DNA from 3 places in the Pseudomonas sp. GNP013 genome. Region 3 is predicted to be linked to each of the others. Evidence: predicted binding sites of a transcription regulator. Region 3 holds the regulator's gene; each other region holds the start of a gene.
What was found. Region 3 encodes sigma-54, which starts transcription at its own class of promoters, with help from an activator protein. Its sites were predicted from a motif close to ANTGGCATNNANNTTGCTNT; they were not measured.
Positions count from the first base shown of each region.

Region 1: a site for sigma-54 is predicted at 2,256-2,275, ahead of glnA (type I glutamate--ammonia ligase). Genes of this name have one in related genera too.
Region 2: a site for sigma-54 is predicted at 2,837-2,856, ahead of ACXX81_RS09620 (circularly permuted type 2 ATP-grasp protein). Genes of this name have one in related genera too.

Region 1 is NZ_JBTGUT010000001.1:4,746,888-4,753,588, forward strand. Features, by position in the region: gene typA (translational GTPase TypA) at 1-447, opposite strand, end outside; gene thiI (tRNA uracil 4-sulfurtransferase ThiI) at 587-2,041, opposite strand; gene glnA (type I glutamate--ammonia ligase) at 2,376-3,782, shown strand; gene ACXX81_RS20925 (chorismate mutase) at 3,962-4,498, shown strand; gene glnL (nitrogen regulation protein NR(II)) at 4,820-5,905, shown strand; gene ntrC (nitrogen regulation protein NR(I)) at 5,902-6,701, shown strand, end outside.
Region 2 is NZ_JBTGUT010000001.1:2,159,687-2,166,387, reverse strand. Features, by position in the region: gene ACXX81_RS09640 (cation:proton antiporter) at 89-1,441, shown strand; gene ACXX81_RS09635 (hypothetical protein) at 1,432-1,596, opposite strand; gene ACXX81_RS09630 (hypothetical protein) at 1,608-1,820, opposite strand; gene ACXX81_RS09625 (hypothetical protein) at 1,906-2,451, opposite strand; gene ACXX81_RS09620 (circularly permuted type 2 ATP-grasp protein) at 3,031-4,440, shown strand; gene ACXX81_RS09615 (alpha-E domain-containing protein) at 4,443-5,393, shown strand; gene ACXX81_RS09610 (ATP-dependent DNA helicase) at 5,625-6,701, opposite strand, start outside.
Region 3 is NZ_JBTGUT010000001.1:4,151,594-4,158,294, forward strand. Features, by position in the region: gene ACXX81_RS18295 (KdsC family phosphatase) at 1-442, shown strand, start outside; gene lptC (LPS export ABC transporter periplasmic protein LptC) at 451-1,023, shown strand; gene lptA (lipopolysaccharide transport periplasmic protein LptA) at 1,010-1,543, shown strand; gene lptB (LPS export ABC transporter ATP-binding protein) at 1,543-2,268, shown strand; gene ACXX81_RS18315 (RNA polymerase factor sigma-54) at 2,453-3,946, shown strand; gene hpf (ribosome hibernation-promoting factor, HPF/YfiA family) at 4,023-4,328, shown strand; gene ptsN (PTS IIA-like nitrogen regulatory protein PtsN) at 4,338-4,793, shown strand; gene rapZ (RNase adapter RapZ) at 4,796-5,653, shown strand; gene ACXX81_RS18335 (HPr family phosphocarrier protein) at 5,670-5,942, shown strand; gene ACXX81_RS18340 (ZIP family metal transporter) at 5,968-6,701, opposite strand, start outside.

The DNA.
Region 1 (6,701 bases), 600 kb from region 3:
GTCGAACAGGTCGAAGATCTGGTCCAGAACCCAGTCCGGACGCGCGCCTGGACGGTCAACCTTGTTGATGCACACGATCGGACGCAGGCCGGCTTCGAACGCCTTCTTGGTCACGAAACGGGTTTGCGGCATAGGGCCGTCTTGAGCGTCAACCAGCAGCAGCACGGAGTCGACCATCGACATTACGCGTTCTACTTCGCCGCCGAAGTCGGCGTGGCCCGGGGTGTCCACGATGTTGATGTGGTAGCCGTTCCAGTTGATGGCGGTGTTTTTCGCCAGGATGGTAATACCGCGCTCTTTTTCCTGGTCGTTGGAGTCCATCACGCGCTCGTCGTTGAGCTCGTTGCGCTCCAGGGTGCCGGATTGGCGCAGGAGTTTGTCTACCAGGGTGGTTTTACCGTGGTCAACGTGAGCAATGATGGCGATGTTACGTAGATTTTCGATCACTTGTGTATCTCGATCAGAGGATTCGGTGTGCTGACAGGTCGTGGCAGCGATTAACAGTAGAGTCAGGCCTTGCCGTTACAGCTTGACGGCAGAGTCGGGGGGCCGGTGACGCAGGCCACAGGCAAACAGCCCCGGGCTCTTAGCTCGGTCGATAAACGCGCACATTGGCATGCCCCTCACTGAGCAAATGGTGGGCATGCAGGCGACTCATCACGCCTTTGTCGCAATACAGCAGGTACTGACGGCTGTTATCCAGTTCCTTGAAACGCGCGTTCAATGCATAGAACGGCAGCGTTTGTACGTCGATGCCGGCGATTTCCAGCGGCTCATCCTCGGCGGCATCCGGGTGACGGATATCGACGACGATCTGACCGGCCAGGGCTTCGCTGACTTCTTCGATCTGCACATCCTGGCCCAACTCGTCGATCACGCGATCGATCGGGACCAGTTTGGCGTTCTCGAGCGCACGCTCCAGAACCGCCATATCAAACTGTTGTTCTTCATACTCCACGCGGTTGCGCTTGGCGTGGGTCTTGGGGTTCACCGAGATGACCCCGCAGTATTCCGGCATATGCTTGGCGAAATCGGCGGTGCCGATTTCTTCGGCCAGGTCGATGATGTCCTGCTTGTGGCTGGCGATCAGCGGGCGCAACACCAGCTTCTCGGTCACGCAGTCGATCAGCGACAGGTTGGGCAGCGTCTGGCTGGCCACCTGGGAGATCGCTTCGCCGGTCACCAGCGCGTCGATCTGCAACTGATCGGCAATGCGGGACGCAGCGCGCAACATCATACGCTTCAAAACCACGCCCATATGACTGTTATCGACTTTAGCGAGAATTTCGCCCAGCACTTCCTCAAACGGCACGCTCACAAACAGCACGCGCTGGGAGCTGCCGTACTTCTTCCAGATAAAGTGCGCGACTTCCATCACGCCCAATTCGTGTGCACGCCCGCCCAGGTTAAAGAAGCAGAAGTGGCTCATCAGGCCGCGGCGCATGATCTGGTAGGCCGCCACCGTGGAGTCGAAACCACCGGACATGAGCACCAGGGTCTGTTCCAGGGCGCCCAGCGGGTAGCCGCCGATGCTGTTGTGCTGGCTGTGGATCACAAACAACCGTTGGTCGCGAATCTCCATGCGCACTTCAATTTGCGGCGCTTTGAGGGAGATTCCGGCCGCGCCGCACTCGCGACGCAGCTTGCTGCCGACGTATTTCTCCACATCCATGGAGCTGAACGGATGTTTGCCGGCGCGCTTGCAGCGTACCGAAAAAATCCTGCCTTCCAGCTCATCGCCAAAGTGCAGTTTGCACTTCTCGGTGATGTCATCGAAGTCGCCCAGCGGGTACTCGTCCACCTGCAGAAAATGCGCGATGCCCGGCATGCAGCTCAGGCGCTCGGTCATGTCCTTCAGGGCTTTGGCGTCGGTCAGGCGGGTTTCCAGCTCGAGGTTGTCCCACACACCGTTGACCACCACAGCCGGGTCCAGATCGCGGAGCACGGCACGGATGTTCTTGGCCAACTGACGGATGAAGCGCATCCGTACCGGTCGGCTCTTGATGGTGATTTCAGGGAAGACTTTTACGATTAATTTCATGGAAACAGCGCGTGCCGGGCCTGCTGAAAAAGGGGGGCGCGGATTATAGCGGAAATCGCTCAAGGTTTAACCAGTTAATATGCACCGCACTTGCAACGCACTAAATGCGTGCATTTTCACTTGGCAACGCTACATTGCAGTGCGCACCTTTTTGCCATTTGTCGTTATGCACCTTTATAGGGTCGCATTTGGAGCACAAAACCCATGTTGGCGCACTGGCATGCAATTTGCTCTCTTGTGAGGCAGGTTGCCATGGCGGACTATCCGCGCCGGCATCACCCACATTCTAAGGGCTAATTCCACTACCCCAGCCCGAAGCCACCCGGAGGACACCATGTCGAAGTCGGTTCAACTCATCAAAGATCATGACGTTAAATGGATTGATCTGCGCTTCACGGACACAAAAGGCACTCAGCACCACGTGACCATGCCGGCTCGCGACGCGCTGGATGATGCTTTCTTCGAAGAAGGCAAAATGTTCGACGGTTCCTCCATTGCTGGCTGGAAAGGCATCGAAGCTTCCGACATGATCCTGATGCCGGACGACAGCACTGCCGTCCTCGACCCGTTCACCGAAGAGCCTACCCTGATCCTGGTATGCGACGTGATCGAGCCTTCGACCATGCAAGGCTACGACCGCGACCCACGTGCGATCGCCAAGCGTGCCGAGGAATACCTGAAGTCGACCGGTATCGGTGACACCGTATTCGTGGGCCCGGAGCCAGAGTTCTTCATCTTCGACCAAGTGAAGTTCAAGTCCGACATCTCCGGTTCCATGTTCAAAATCTACTCCGAGCAGGGCTCCTGGATGTCCGACCAGGACGTGGAAGGCGGCAACCATGGCCACCGTCCAGGCATCAAAGGCGGCTACTTCCCGGTGCCACCGTTCGACCACGACCACGAAATCCGTACCTCCATGTGCAACGCCATGGAAGACATGGGCCTGGTCATCGAAGTGCATCACCACGAAGTGGCCACTGCCGGCCAGAACGAAATCGGTGTGAAGTTCAACACCCTGGTAGCCAAGGCTGACGAAGTTCAGACCCTGAAATACTGCGTACACAACACCGCCGTTGCCTACGGCCGTACCGCGACCTTCATGCCAAAGCCTCTGTACGGCGATAACGGTTCGGGCATGCACGTTCACCTGTCCATCGCCAAAGATGGCAAGAACACCTTCGCCGGCGAAGGCTATGCCGGCCTGTCCGACACCGCCCTGTACTTCATCGGCGGCATCATCAAGCACGGCAAGGCCCTGAACGGCTTCACCAACCCGTCGACCAACTCCTACAAGCGTCTGGTCCCAGGTTTCGAAGCGCCGGTCATGCTGGCCTACTCGGCCCGTAACCGTTCGGCCTCGATCCGTATTCCTTACGTGTCCAGCCCGCGCGCTCGCCGTATCGAAGCACGTTTCCCGGATCCGGCAGCCAACCCGTACCTGGCCTTCGCTGCGCTGGTCATGGCTGGCCTGGACGGCATCCAGAACAAGATCCACCCTGGCGACGCCGCCGACAAAAACCTGTACGACCTGCCGCCTGAAGAGGCCAAGGAAATCCCGCAAGTGTGCGGCAGCCTGAAAGAGGCCCTGGAAGAGCTGGACAAGGGCCGTTCGTTCCTGACCAAAGGCGGCGTGTTCAGCGACGACTTCATCGATGCCTACATCGAGCTCAAGAGCGCTGAAGAAATCAAGGTGCGCACCTTCGTACACCCACTGGAATACGAGCTGTACTACAGCTGCTGATCCGGTAGCGCCGCCTAAGGCGGCGTGATGAAAAAAGACCTCCTCCGGAGGTCTTTTTTTTGCCTGAGCATGAAGAATGCGGGACGGGGCATACCCCGATGGCAGAGTGTCAGGCAATACCTGTATAACCTGACCCACCGCCATCGGGAGCAGGCCCCCCTCCCACAAGGAGATCACCTTTGAAAGTACGTTTTTTGTTTGCCTTGATGTTTGCCAGCGCCACCGCCAGTGCCGCGCCGCCCACCCTTGAGCCGCTGCTCAACAGCATCGCCGAGCGTCTGGAGATCGCCGACCAGGTAGCCCTGAGCAAGTGGGACAGCCACAAGCCTGTGGAAGACAGGAAGCGCGAGCAGGAAGTGATCGCCAGCGTTGTCGCCCAGGCACCGAGCTACAAACTCGACCCTGCCGCCGCCGAGCAGTTCTTCTCGGCACAGATCGAAGCGAACAAACTGGTGCAGTACACCCACTTGTCCGACTGGCAGTTCCAGGGCAAGGCGCCCGACGATCCGCGCCCTGACCTGGTCAAGCAAATCCGCCCGCAATTGGATGAGCTGCAAAAGACCCTGCTCAAGCAACTGGCTGATTTCACCCCTCAGCGCACGGATCCGCAGTGCCCGCAATGGCTGGCCGAAGCCGTGCATGAACCGCTCAACGACCCGCTGCGCCAGTTGGCGATGATCCGCGCCACGGCCGAGTTGTGCATCTACAAAGGCTAGGCCTGTAACCCGATTAAAAATGTGGGAGGGGGCTTGCCCCTCCCACATTGGACTGTATGCATTCAGGACCCTCTCTGACACCTTCCTGAACAACCTTCACAAAATCGCACTATATTAGTGCGACAGTTTGCACCCTACCCATTCGCCGACCCCATTTTGGTTCGAAACTTCCCGTTCAAGCTGGCAGAACGCCACAGTTTCGCGCCTGAACCCCCTATTTCAGGGCCTGCGCGCTTCTTTTCGGAGCCTTGGTTTGGTTTTTGCATTTTCCTTGTATCAGCGTGTGCCTCAAGCCTGCGCCCTGCTCCAAAAGAGGTCCTGATGACCATCAGCGATGCACTGCACCGTTTGTTACTCGACAACCTGACCACCGCGACCATCCTGCTCAATGCCGACTTGCGCCTTGAGTACATGAACCCCGCGGCGGAGATGCTCCTGGCCATCAGCGGCCAGCGCAGCCATGGGCAGTTCATCAGCGAATTGTTCACCGAGTCCGCCGAAGCCCTGAGCTCGTTGCGCCAGGCGGTCGAGCAGGCACACCCGTTTACCAAGCGCGAAGCGATGCTCACCGCCCTCACCGGCCAGACGCTGACCGTCGACTACGCCGTAACCCCCATCCTGAGCAACGGCGCCACGCTGCTGCTGCTGGAAGTGCACCCGCGTGATCGCTTGCTGCGCATCACCAAGGAAGAAGCCCAGCTGTCCAAGCAGGAAACCAGCAAGATGCTGGTGCGCGGCCTGGCCCATGAGATCAAGAACCCCCTCGGCGGTATTCGCGGCGCGGCGCAGTTGCTCGCGCGCGAGCTGCCCGAGGAGCATCTCAAGGACTACACCAACGTCATCATTGAAGAGGCCGACCGCCTGCGCAATCTGGTGGACCGCATGCTCGGTTCCAACAAGCTGCCGTCCCTGGCGATGACCAACGTGCACGAAGTGCTCGAACGCGTCTGCCAACTGGTCGAGGCCGAAAGCCAGGGCTGCATTACGCTGGTGCGCGACTACGACCCGAGCATTCCCGACGTATTGATCGACCGCGAACAGATGATCCAGGCGGTACTCAATATCGTGCGCAATGCCATGCAGGCCATCAGCAGCCAGAACGAGTTGCGCCTGGGCCGCATCAGCCTGCGCACCCGCGCGTTGCGCCAGTTCACCATTGGCCACATACGCCATCGCCTGGTCACCAAGGTCGAGATCATCGACAACGGCCCGGGCATTCCTGCGGACCTGCAGGACACCATTTTCTTTCCCATGGTCAGCGGCCGTCCGGACGGTACCGGACTGGGCCTGGCCATTACCCAGAACATCATCAGCCAGCATCAGGGCCTGATCGAATGTGAGAGCCATCCCGGCCACACCACGTTCTCGATCTTTCTGCCACTGGAACAAGGAGCCCCATCGACATGAGCCGTAGTGAAACTGTCTGGATCGTCGATGACGACCGTTCTATCCGCTGGGTCCTGGAGAAAGCCCTGCAACAGGAAGGCATGACCACCCAGAGCTTCGACAGCGCCGACGGCGTCATGAGCCGCCTGGCGCGTCAGCAGCCCGACGTGATCATCTCCGACATCCGCATGCCCGGCGCCAGTGGCCTGGACCTGCTGGCGCGGATTCGTGAGCAGCACCCGCGCCTGCCGGTGATCATCATGACCGCGCATTCGGACCTGGACAGCGCTGTCGCCTCCTATCAGGGCGGGGCTTTTGAATACCTGCCCAAGCCGTTCGACGTGGACGAGGCGGTGGCGCTGGTCAAACGCGCCAACCAGCACGCCCAGGAACAGCAGAATCAGGAAGCGCCACCGGCCCTGACCCGCACCCCGGAAATCATCGGCGAAGCGCCAGCGATGCAGGAAGTGTTTCGCGCCATCGGCCGCTTGAGCCATTCCAACATCACCGTGCTGATCAACGGCGAGTCGGGCACCGGCAAGGAACTGGTGGCCCACGCCCTGCACCGTCACAGCCCACGGGCAGCGTCGCCGTTCATTGCATTGAACATGGCCGCCATTCCCAAGGACCTGATGGAATCCGAACTGTTCGGCCACGAGAAAGGCGCGTTCACCGGCGCGGCCAACTTGCGTCGCGGACGCTTCGAACAGGCTGACGGCGGTACGCTGTTCCTCGATGAGATCGGCGACATGCCGGCCGATACCCAGACCCGCCTGCTGCGCGTACTGGCGGACGGCGAGTTCTACCGGGTTGGCGG
Region 2 (6,701 bases), 2.0 Mb from region 3:
TCATCCCTCAAAGTGAATGGAATCACTTTGAACCCGCACCCGGGCGCGGCCCTCCAACCTGCATACACCACGGCCCGGAACGCGCTCGATGACATTCATTCTATGGTTGGCCGTACTCGGCGCCGTATTGCTCACCCTCGCCCTCACCTCTTCCTACCTGCGCTGGATGCCGGTGACCACCTCGGCGGTGTGCCTGTTGCTGGGCGTCGCGATTGGTCCGCTGGGGGTTGACCTGTTGCACCTGGACATCAAGGGTTCCGCGCGCTGGATGGAACACCTGACCGAAGTCGCCGTGCTGTTTTCGCTGTTTGTCAGCGGCCTCAAGCTGCGCCTTCCGCTCAGCCATCGCCTCTGGCGCACTGCGTTCGGCATGGCCGGGCCGGTGATGCTGCTGACCATCCTCGGCACCTGCCTGGCGCTGCATTACCTGCTGCAATTGTCGTGGGGTGTGTCATTGCTGGTGGGGGCAATCCTGGCACCCACCGACCCGGTGCTGGCCGGCCTGGTACAGGTCAACAATGCCCAGGACTACGACGCGCTGCGCTTTGGCCTCTCGGGCGAGGCCGGTTTGAACGACGGCACGGCCTTCCCCTTCGTGATCTTCAGCCTGCTGTTCATGCAGCATGGCGGTTTCGACGGCGACTGGCTCGGCGGCTGGGTTCTGAAGAATCTGATCTGGGCAGTGCCAGCCGGGTTGCTGGTGGGTTACTGGATGGGCCGGGGCATCGGCCGCGTCACCTTGTGGCTGCGCATCACCCACGACGACAGCACCCTGTCGCCCAATGACTACCTGACCCTGGCGCTGATCGCACTGGCCTACGTGGTCGCCGAAGCGATCGGTGGCTACGGTTTTCTGTCGGTGTTCGCTGCCGGGCTCGGCCTGCGCCAAGCCGAACTCAAATCCACCGGCAACGCCAGGACACCCGCCGAGCACCTGGCACTGCCCGTGGTCGGTCACCTGGAAGTGGAGCCGGAGCGTGCCCTGCAAGGCGACGTCAGTGAACTGGCCGATACGCAGATTGCGGCAGGCGTGATGATGGGCGACATGCTCTCGTTCGGCAGCCTGGTGGAACGCTCGATGGAAGTGTTTCTGGTGACCGTCTTGGGCATCGTGCTGGTCAGCCATTGGGACTGGCGCGCGCTGTTGGTGGCGGCATTGCTGTTTTGCGTGATTCGCCCGGTCAGCGTATTCGCCATGCCCTGGGGCAGCCTGGTCGACCGCCAGCAACGCGGCCTGATGGGTTGGTTCGGGATTCGCGGCATCGGCAGCATCTACTACCTGTTCTACGCCCTCAACCATGGGCTGATCGGCACCAGCAGCGCCGTGGCGGTGAACCTTACCGTATCGGTGATTGCCCTGAGCATCGTCGTGCATGGCCTGAGTACCCAGCCAATGCTGGCATGGTATGAACGACGAGCCAGGGCGAAGGGTCAGTCCTGACGCTCAGTATTGCCGACGTCTGCCGCGTCATCCAGATCGTTGAGAGGCACAGTGGCATCCTCCTTGAGCGGCGCGGTGGCATCGTCCATCAACGAGCCCGGGTCTTCGTTGCCCGGATCGTTGGGGTCGTCTTCCAGGTCGAGTTCTTTTGACATGACGTTCTCCTCTAGCCGCCCTGAGTATCGATATCGGCATCGGTTTCAGGTTTGTGCTCGGGCTCGGGTTCGAAATCCGGGCTGAACTCGTTCTCCTTTGCCTTGGGGTCGCTGGCAGCCGCTGGATCCTTGGGCGCATTGACAGCGCTGCCTGGGGCCGGCTCGCCGCCATCGATGGCCGGGTCGTTACGGTTGCTGGTTTGCGGGTCGTCGCTGGTGTTCATGGGGCACCTCTTCGCAGGTCTGAGGGAAATCTGTACTGCGTAAAACTAAGGCGCCGCGCCGACGAGCGAAGTTCCTTCCGAGTGCTCAGCGGATCGGATTGTCGACCTGGATATAGAACGCATAAATGCCCAGCACCAACCAGAACACCATGAACAGCCAGGGTGCACGCATGGAGAACAACAGCGACTTGCGATAGCCCTTGTGGGAGGACTCCATTTCGGAAAACAGCGGCGACTCATCGTAGGCCATGCCCATCACCGGCTCGCTGCGCAGCAGTTCGCTCTGCTTATAGTGCCAGTGGTCGATGATTTCATACGCCGCGCGAATACCGGGCCAGGCATTCAGCGAACTCAAAATACCCAGCGCCACCAGGAACACCGGCACCACCAGGGTAAACAGCTTGCCCCACTCCGGATTGAGGTTGCCCATGCCGGAGACGAAGGCGATCACCAGGAATGACTGCGCGGTGAGGTAGGCATCGGTGCGGTTGGCGAGGATGGTGGTTTCGTACTGGATTTCTCGGCGGTAGAAGTCCAGCCGGTCCTTGGGCGAACCGAAGATCTTGGCGTTGTGCTCGCTGTGGTCGGTCAGGGCCGATTCCGGGGTATCGGGCGAGATGATGGTTGGCACGACGGTACTCCGCAGATTGTCGAATGCCAATTAGAAGAATCGAGCGTGGGCGAAGTTCAAGTTAGTTACGCACCATTAAAGAGCACTGCGCGAGCGATCTGAGGTGGAACGCCCTATCGTGGCGAACGGGGCACCGTGGCGAGCGGGCTTGCCCTAATGCCGTTCAGTTAAGGAAAATTTGTGGGCTTATTGTGGCGAGCGGGCTTGCCCCGCGTTGGGGTGCGAAGCGCCCCCAATCGAGCAAAACGCGGTGTCCCTGATACGGCTCAGCGCCTGGTTTTGGGGCTGCTGCGCAGCCCAACGCAGGACAAGCCTGCTCGCCACAGGGAATCTGCGCTTAAAGGGCGAGCCCGCTCGCCACAAGTAATCGGCGCCTGAAGGCCATTTCGGCACATGCATTGCTTAACCCTTTCATCTGCCCGTAAACAGGAGCAAGCGTTACCCCCCGACCCAGAGCCCCCCCACCAGAAAGAAAGGACCAGGCCTGTTGGCACCCTGCGCCACGGGCTCATATAAAAAATGCGTTTTTAAAAGCGGCAGTGCCACCCATGCACCCCTGGGCACTGACAAGGTATCGGAATGGCTCGATCTTTCTTTGACGAAATGAATGACGCGAACGGCGAGTGCCGTGCGCATTACCAGGATTTCTCGCGCTGGCTGGCCAATACGCCGCCGGAACTGCTGGCCCAGCGTCGCCGCGAGGCAGATTTGCTGTTTCACCGCGCCGGGATCACGTTCACCCTGTACGGCGATGAACAGGACACCGAGCGCCTGATCCCCTTCGACATCATCCCGCGCAGCATTCCCGCCAGCGAGTGGAGCGTGATCGAGCGCGGCTGTATCCAGCGCGTCAATGCACTGAACATGTTCCTCGCCGACATCTACCACGACCAGCGCATCATCAAGGCCGGCATCATTCCGGCGGAACAGGTGCTGGGCAACGAAGGCTATCAAAAGGCAATGGTCGGGCTGGACCTGCACCGCGGCATCTACTCGCACATCTCCGGCGTCGACCTGGTGCGCGACGGCGACGGCACCTACTACGTGCTCGAAGACAACCTGCGCACCCCCAGCGGCGTGAGCTACATGCTCGAAGACCGCAAGATGATGATGCGCCTGTTCCCCGAAGTGTTCGCCAGACAGCGCATCGCGCCGGTGGACCACTACCCCAACCTGCTGCTCAAGACCCTCAAGAGTTCCAGCCGCCTCGACAACCCGAATGTGGTGGTGCTGACCCCTGGCCGCTTCAACAGTGCGTTTTTCGAGCATGCCTTTCTGGCGCGGGAAATGGGCGTGGAACTGGTGGAAGGCGCCGACTTGTTCGTGCACGACCTCAAGGTATTCATGCGCACCACCGACGGGCCCAAGGCCGTCGACGTGATTTACCGCCGCATCGACGACGCGTTCCTCGACCCGCAGGCGTTCAACGCCGAATCCATGCTCGGCGTGCCCGGCCTGGTGGCCGCCTATTGCGCGGGCAACGTGGTGCTGGCCAACGCCATCGGTACCGGCGTGGCCGACGACAAGTCGATCTACCCCTACGTGCCGGCGATGATCAAGTTTTACCTGGACGAAGAACCGATCCTGCAGAACGTGCCGACCTTCCAGTGCCGCAAGCCTGATGAACTGTCCCACGTGCTGGCCAACCTCGGCGAGCTGGTGGTCAAGGAAACCCAGGGTTCCGGCGGCTACGGCATGCTGGTGGGCCCCGCGTCCACGGCCGCCGAGATCGAGGACTTCCGCCAACGCATCAAGGCGCGCCCCCATGCCTACATCGCCCAGCCGACCCTGAGCCTGTCCACCTGCCCCACGTTCGTCGAAAACGGCATTGCGCCCCGGCACATCGACTTGCGCCCCTTTGTCCTCTCGGGCAAGGAAACCCGTCTGGTGCCCGGTGGTCTCACGCGGGTGGCGCTGCGTGAAGGCTCGCTGATCGTCAACTCGTCGCAGGGCGGCGGAACCAAGGACACCTGGGTGGTGGAGGACTGAATATGCTGAGTAGAACCGCCGCAGATCTGTACTGGATGTCACGTTACCTGGAGCGCGCCGAAAACCTGGCACGCATGCTCGAAGTCAGTTACTCGTTGTCGCTGATGCCCCAGGCCGGGCGCAGTGACGGGCTGGACGAACTGGCCATGTCGCTGCTCAGCAGCGGCACCCTGGAAAATTACCTGGAGCGCCACCAGACCCTGGACGCCGAACGCATGCTGCACTTCTTCGCCCTCGACGAAGAAAACCCGGCCAGCATCTACAACTGCCTGCGCGCCGCACGCGGCAATGCCCACGCGGTACGCGGGCGCATCACCGCCGACATGTGGGAAAACCTCAACGCCACCTGGCTGGAAATGCGCAGCATCGCCGCCGGCGGCCTCGCACGACATGGCATCAGCCACTTCTGCGACTGGGTCAAGCAGCGCTCGCACCTGTTTCGCGGCGCCACCTCGGGCACCATCATGCGCAATGACGCCTACCGCTTCATCCGCCTGGGCACCTTTGTCGAACGCGCCGACAACACCCTGCGCCTGCTGGATGCGCGCTACGAGATGTTCGGCGAAGAGTCCGAAGAAGTCAGCGACCTGTCGGCACGCGGCTACTACCAGTGGAGCGCCCTGCTGCGCGCATTGTCGTCCTTCGAGGCGTATACCGAGCTGTACCCGAATGCCCTCAACGCGCGCTCGGTGTCCGAACTGCTGCTGTTGCGCAGCGACGTTCCACGCTCGTTGCACGCCTGTATCGAGGAACTGAGCCAGATCCTCGCTGACCTGCCCGGCAGCTACGGCCGCACCGCGCAACGCCTGGCGGCGGAGTTCGAGGCGCGGCTGCGCTACACCGGCATCGACGAGATTCTGGAGGACGGCCTGCATATGCGCTTGATCGAGTTCATCGACACCGTGCGCGAACTGGCCCGATCCATCCAAAGTTCCTACCTGGAAGTGGTCTGAAAGGGAGCCTGCGCAACGCTCTGTGGCAAGCGGGCTGTTGTGTCGAGCGGGCTTATTGTGGCGAGCGGGCTTGCCCCGCGTTGGGGTGCGCAGCGCCCCCAATCAAGCAAAACGCGGTGTACCTGATACGGCTCAGCGCCTGGCTTTGGGGCTGCTGCGCAGCCCAACGCAGGACAAGCCTGCTCGCCACAATAAGCCCACTCACCAGAGGAATGTGGCTGCCTGAAACCATCAGACCCCGTTGGCGTGCACGGCCCACCACCTGGGCAACAACTGCCGCACCCGCGCCTCGCCAAAGCGGTCGTCGATCAGCATCACCACGCCCCGGTCCTGCTGGCTGCGAATCACCCTGCCCGCCGCCTGCACCACCTTCTGAATGCCGGGATACAAATAGGTGTAGTCATACCCGGCGCCGAAGATCGCGCCCATGCGCAGCTTCATCTGCTCATTGACCGGGTTCAACTGGGGCAGGCCCAGTGTCGCCACAAACGCGCCGATCAAGCGCGCGCCGGGCAGGTCGATGCCTTCGCCGAATGCGCCGCCCAGCACGGCAAAGCCAATGCCCTGGCTGTGCTGCGTGAACTGGTCGAGAAACCCCTGGCGCTCGGCCTCGGCCATGCCGCGCGATTGCAGCCACAGGGCAATCTGCGGGTGCCGTTCGGCCATCAGTTGGGCGACCTGTTGCAGGTAATCGAAGCTTGAAAAAAACGCCAGATAGTTACCCGGTTGCGCGGTGAACTGCCGCGCAATCAACTCGACGATGGGTGCCAGCGACGCCTGGCGATGCACGAAGCGCGTGGAGATACGCTCGACAATGTGCACCTGCAACTGCTCCGCCTTGAACGGCGACTCGACATCCACCCAGGCCGTGTCCGCCGGCAGGCCCAACAGGTCGGCGTAGTAATGCCGTGGGCTCAGGGTCGCGGAAAACAGCACGCTGCTGCGCGCGGCGGTAAGCCTGGGGCCAATGAATTGGGCGGGCACCACATTGCGCAGGCACAAGGTTGAGCTGCTGCGCTTGCCGTTGAGCTGACGTTTGCTGATATCGAAGATGAAGTGTTCGTTGAACAGCTCCGCCACCTTGGCAAATTGCAGCGCCTCGAAATAGAAGGCCTGCAGGTCACCGCTGAGGGCCTCGGGACGCTCGTTGAAGTAGTCGCCCAGCGCGCCGACGCACAGGCTCAACGCCTGCAACAGTTTTTCCGGCCGAGCACCGTAGGCCTGATACGGCGCGACCTGGTCCTTGTGCAGCGCATTCCATTCACGGTTGAGGCGCTGCAAGGGTTTCTTCAAGGACTCCGGCGCCGT
Region 3 (6,701 bases):
TTACTTCCTCGAAGATGGCAGCGAATTCAAGACGTTCAACACCCTCGATGGCCAGGGCATCAAGATGTTGATGGCCGCAGGCGTGCAAACGGCCATTATCAGTGGTCGAAAAACACCCGTTGTGGAACGCCGCGCACAAAACCTGGGTATTCCTCACCTGTATCAGGGCCGTGAGGATAAACTGGTGGTGCTCGACGAGCTTCTTGGCCAACTCAACCTAAGCTATGAGCAGGTCGCCTACCTGGGTGACGACTTGCCGGACCTGCCGGTGATTCGCCGCGTGGGCCTGGGCATGGCCGTCGCCAATGCTGCTGCGTTCGTGCGTGAACACGCCCATGGCGTCACGACCGCCCGCGGCGGCGAAGGCGCCGCCCGCGAGTTCTGCGAGCTGATCCTGCGTGCCCAGGGCCGCCTTGAAGCGGCCCACGCCGCCTACCTATAGAGCGTTTTATGCTGAGCAAAAAGATTCGCAACTTCCTGTTATTCGGGGTCATTGCCGCGCTGTTCCTCGCGGTAGGCTACTGGAATATCAGCCCGGAGCGCTTTCTCGACCAGCCTGTTGCGCAGGTTGACGAAGGGGTTATCGACTATTACGCAACCAACGCCTACAGCGTGCAGTTTCTGCCCGATGGCAAGGTGCAGTACGAGATGACATCGGACAAGGTCGAGCATTTGAAGGCTTCCGAAGTCACGCTGCTGACCAACCCGGACCTGAATCTGTACCGTGGCACCGAGTTCCCGTGGCACGTGACCAGCAAGCGTGGCGAGGTCAACCCGGACGGCACCGAGGTGGAACTGATCGACTCGGTGCGCGTCGCACGAACTGACGCGCAGAACCGCGACACCATCATTACCAGCAGTCGCATGACCGTATTCCCACAAAGGCAATATGCGCAGACCGAGCAAGACGTTAGAATCGACGGCGCTGGCGGTGTATCGACTGGCAAGGGAATGAAAGCGTATTTGAAAGAAAGCAGGATACACCTGCTATCGAACGTAAGAGGACAGTATGAGGCTCGTTAAAACTCTCCCTATTTTGCTCGGTCTGGGCGCAGCACTGGGAAGCGTGAGCGCCTGGGCTCTGCCGAACGATAGCCAGCAACCGATCCACATCTCGGCTGACGATGCTCAGCTCGATGACAAGCAAGGCGTCGCAACCTACACCGGCGGCGTCATCATCACCCAGGGCTCGATGAAGATCACCGGCAACACGGTGACCCTCACCCGCACCCCGGCTGGCGACATCGACGTGGTGACGTCGGTGGGTAACCTGGCCTACTTCGAGCAGAAGCAGGCCCCTGCCGATACCGGCCCGATGAAGGGCTACGGCAAGACCATCCAGTATCACGCCCAGCAGAATCGCATCGTGCTGATCGACCAGGCCAAGGTGCTGAGCCCCGATGGCAACTCCACGGAAGGTGAAAAAATCACCTATGACACCGTGAAGCAGATCGCCAACGCCGGTCGCGCCAATGGCTCCAAGGTCACTGCACCCCGTCCGCGAATCGACATGGTTATCCAGCCGAAGAAGAAGGCCGAGTAATGGCAACCCTGAAAGCCCAGCATCTGGCCAAGGCCTACAAAAGCCGTCAGGTCGTGCGCGACGTCAGCCTGTCGATCGACAGCGGCCAGATCGTCGGCTTGCTCGGCCCCAACGGCGCCGGCAAGACCACCTGCTTCTACATGATCGTGGGCCTCGTCCAGGCCGACCAGGGGCGTGTGCTGATCGACGACCTCGACGTCAGCCACCAGCCCATGCACGGTCGTGCACGCGCCGGTATCGGCTATCTGCCACAGGAAGCGTCGATTTTCCGCAAGCTGTCGGTTGCCGACAACATCATGGCGATCCTCGAGACCCGCAAGGAACTCGACCGCGACGGCCGCCGTCAGGAGCTGGAAAGCCTGCTGCAGGAATTCCACATCAACCACATTCGCGACAACCTCGGCATGAGTCTGTCCGGTGGTGAGCGTCGCCGCGTGGAAATCGCCCGCGCCCTGGCGACGGCACCCAAGTTCATCCTGCTGGACGAACCGTTTGCCGGCGTCGACCCGATTTCGGTCGGCGACATCAAGCAGATCATCCATCATCTCAAGGCCAAGGGTATCGGTGTGCTGATCACCGACCACAACGTCCGTGAGACCCTCGATATCTGCGAGACCGCCTATATCGTCAACGATGGCCAACTGATCGCCGAAGGCGATTCGGCGACTATCCTGGCCAACGAACTGGTCAAGGAAGTGTACCTGGGTCACGAGTTCCGCCTGTAGACACGGTGGTATCAGGGCGTTCGCCGACGAGCGCGCGAGTCAATGAAAACCTCAGTATTTTTATTGTCATCGCGCTCTAGGCAAAGCACCTGATATCAGGCATATAATTTGCTTATGTTTGGCGCTCGCGCGCCCTGTCGTGGATGGCGCATTGCGCCGGCGAATAAGGTGTTAAGCCCCTGCCATGAAACCATCGCTAGTCCTGAGAATGGGCCAGCAGCTGACGATGACACCGCAGCTGCAACAGGCCATCCGCCTGCTCCAATTGTCGACCCTGGACCTGCAACAGGAAATCCAGGAGGCCCTGGAGTCCAATCCGATGCTCGAACGCCAGGAAGAAGGCGACGACTTCGATAATGCAGACCCACTGGCCGACAACATCGAGCAAAAACCCAACCCGGACGTGCAGGAACCCTCCTATCAGGAAACTGCCCCCACGGTGGACAACCTCGAGGAAGGCGACTGGAACGAACGCATTCCCAACGAACTGCCCGTGGACACCGCCTGGGAAGACGTCTACCAGACCAGCGCGAGCAGCTTGCCCAGCAATGATGATGACGAGTGGGACTTCACCACCCGCACCTCCGTCGGCGAGAGCTTGCAAAGCCACCTGCTGTGGCAGTTGAACCTGGCGCCGATGTCCGACACTGATCGCCTGATCGCCGTCACCCTGATCGACTGCATCAACAACCAGGGCTATCTGGACGAGACGCTCGACGAAATTCTGGAGGCTTTCGACCCCGAACTGGATATCGAGCTGGACGAGATTGAAGCCGTCCTGCACCGTATCCAGCAGTTCGAGCCCGCCGGTATCGGTGCGCGCAACCTCAGTGAATGCCTGCTGCTGCAATTGCGTCAATTGCCCGCCAGGACGCCATGGCTCGCTGAAGCCCAGCGCCTGGTTACCGACTACATCGACCTGTTGGGCAGCCGTGACTATAGCCAGCTGATGCGTCGCATGAAGCTCAAGGAAGATGAACTGCGCCAGGTCATCGAGCTGGTGCAGAGCCTCAACCCGAGGCCGGGCTCGCAGATCGAATCCAGCGAAGCCGAATACGTGGTCCCCGACGTGATCGTCCGCAAGGACAACGAGCGCTGGCTGGTGGAGTTGAACCAGGAATCCGTGCCGCGCCTGCGGGTCAACCCGCAGTACGCCGGCTTTGTGCGCCGCGCCGACACCAGTGCCGACAACACCTTCATGCGCAATCAGTTGCAGGAAGCCCGCTGGTTCATCAAGAGCCTGCAAAGCCGCAACGAAACCCTGATGAAAGTGGCCACCCAGATCGTCGAGCATCAGCGCGGCTTCCTGGAGTACGGCGACGAAGCGATGAAACCGCTGGTGCTGCACGATATCGCGGAAGCGGTGGGCATGCACGAATCGACGATTTCGCGGGTCACCACACAGAAATTCATGCATACCCCGCGGGGTATATATGAGCTGAAATACTTTTTCTCCAGCCACGTCAGCACCTCCGAAGGCGGCGAATGCTCGTCCACGGCGATTCGCGCAATCATCAAAAAACTGGTTGCCGCGGAAAATCAGAAAAAGCCATTGAGTGACAGTAAGATCGCTGGTTTACTGGAGGCACAAGGCATTCAGGTCGCCCGTCGAACCGTCGCCAAGTATCGCGAATCCCTTGGGATCGCGCCTTCCAGCGAGCGTAAGCGGTTGATGTGACGGGCGGGCCACAGCGTTCCAGTGGCAGGCGCTTTTCGCCTGTCGCTTTATGCACTGGCAACGAAGGAGAAGCTGTATGCAAGTCAACATCAGTGGACACCAGCTGGAAGTCACCAAGCCCCTGCGTGAATACACCGAGAGCAAGCTGAACAAGCTTGCGGGGCATTTCGACAAGATCACCAATGTGCAGGTCATCATGGAGGTCGACAAGCTCAAGCAGAAAATCGAAGCCACCCTGCACGTACCGAATGCCAAGCTCGTCGCCAATGCGGAACACGAAGACATGTACGCGGCGATTGACTCGCTCTACGACAAGCTCGACCGCCAACTCATAAAGCATAAGGAAAAGAATCTGCACCTGATGCAAGGTACAGGTCGTTAACTCCCCCCCATGATCCGACTTGAAACCATCCTGACCCCCGGCCGTTCCCTGGTGAACGCGCCGGGTGGCAGTAAGAAAAAAGCCCTCGAACACATTGCCAACCTGATCAGCCGGGAAGTGCCCGAGCTGGATGAGCAGGTCGTGTTCAAGGCCCTGATCGACCGTGAAAAACTGGGCTCCACCGGTTTTGGCAACGGCATCGCCATTCCTCACTGCCGACTCAAAGGCTGCGACACACCGGTCAGCGCCTTGCTGCACCTGGAAAGACCCATTGATTTCGATGCCATCGACGGCGCTCCGGTCGACCTGCTCTTCGTTTTGCTGGTCCCGGAAGCGGCCACCGATGCTCACCTGGAACTGCTTCGGCAGATCGCCAGCATGCTCGACCGCAAGGAAGTACGTCATAAACTGCGCAACGCCAGCAGCAATGAGGCGTTGTATCAGGTTGTGCTGGACGAGCAATAACCATGCGCCTGATCATTGTCAGTGGCCGCTCCGGCTCGGGTAAAAGCACCGCACTCAATGTGCTTGAAGACAGCGGTTTTTATTGCATCGATAATTTGCCCGCCGGCCTGCTGCCGGAACTGGCCGAACGCGCGCTTATCCATACCGAATTGGCGCAACCGCTGGTCGCCGTTTCGATTGATGCACGCAACCTGCCCAGCCACCTCTCGCGGTTCCCTGAACTGCTCGAAGAAGTGCGCGGCAAGCATATTCATTGTGATGTGCTGTACCTGGACGCCGACGAAGAGACGCTGCTCAAGCGTTTCTCCGAAACCCGCCGGCGCCACCCGCTGAGCAGCCCGAACCGCTCGCTGGCCGAGGCCATCGAAGACGAGACCACGCTGCTGGGGCCGATCATTGATCTGGCCGACCTCAAGATCAACACCACCAACCTGAACCTGTACCAGCTGCGCGACGCCATCAAGCTGCGTCTGCTCAATCAGCCTGAGCCCGGTACCGCCTTTCTGGTCGAGTCATTTGGCTTCAAACGCGGCATGCCGGTGGATGCCGACCTGGTGTTCGACGTGCGCTGCCTGCCCAATCCTTACTGGAAGCCAGAGTTGCGCGAACAATCCGGTCTGGATCAGCCGGTGATCGATTACCTGGCCGCGCAACCGGATGTGGAGGATATGTTCCAGGACATCTCCACCTACCTGCTCAAATGGCTGCCGCGCTTTGCCGCGAGCAATCGCGCTTATGTCACCATAGCCATCGGCTGCACCGGCGGTCACCACCGCTCCGTCTACCTGACAGAACGTCTTGGCCTGGTGCTGCAGCAAACCCTCAAGAACGTTCAGGTCCGCCACCGCGACCTAAGCTGAAAGGAACACCTCCGCGATGCCCGCTCTGGAAATTCAAATTATCAACAAGCTGGGCCTCCACGCCCGGGCTTCGGCCAAATTCGTCGGCGTTGCCGGGAAGTTTCCTTGCCAGATCCGCGCCGGGCGTACACCGGAGTCGATGGTCGATGGCAAAAGCATCATGGCAATCATGATGCTGGCTGCGAGCAAGGGCACCACGATTCATCTGAAAACCGAAGGTGAGCAGGAGGAGGAAGCGATGGCAGCCTTGGTGGAGTTGATCAACAACAAGTTTGACGAAGGTGAATAACCGCCAACCTGAGTAGCAGCGCGGCCTAACCCAGGGCAGTGTCCATCACCATCATCAAGCAAAACCCCAGGCACAACCCAAGGCTGGCAAGCTTGTCGTGACCATTGCGCCGCGACTCGGGGATCACTTCGTGAGTCACCACCAGCAGCATCGCGCCCGCAGCCAATGCCAGGCCCAATGGCAACAGCACTTCTGCAAGGGTGACCAGCCAGGCACAGAGCACGGCGAACACCGGTTCCACCAGGCCTGAAGCGGCGCCGATCAGGAACGCCTTGACCCGCGACATACCTGCTCCCGCCAGTACCAGCGCGATCACCAGTCCTTCCGGCACATCCTGCAGCGCGATGCCCATCGCCAGGCTGTCGGCATCCGGCATGCCGCCGCCGGCGGACACCCCCACCGCCATGCCTTCCGGAATGTTGTGGGCGATGATGGCAAATACAAACAACCAGATTCGAGGCGGGATGACCGGTTTATCCGGTGTGCCCACCAACATCTCCGGACTGGTGCCGGAAACCTTGCGATCCACCAAATACAGCCCGAATGCGCCCAGCATGATGCCGAAACTGATCAGGCCACTGGCGGCCCAAGGCGAAAGCCCCAGGCTTTCGGCGGCGGAAATACCCGGCACCACCAGCGAAAAGGCGGTCGCAGCCAGCATCACCCCCGCCCCGAAGCCCAATAGCGTATCGCTCAACGCCACCGGCATGCGCCGGATTACCAGTACGGGTACCGCGCCCAAAGCTGTGCCGAGCGCGC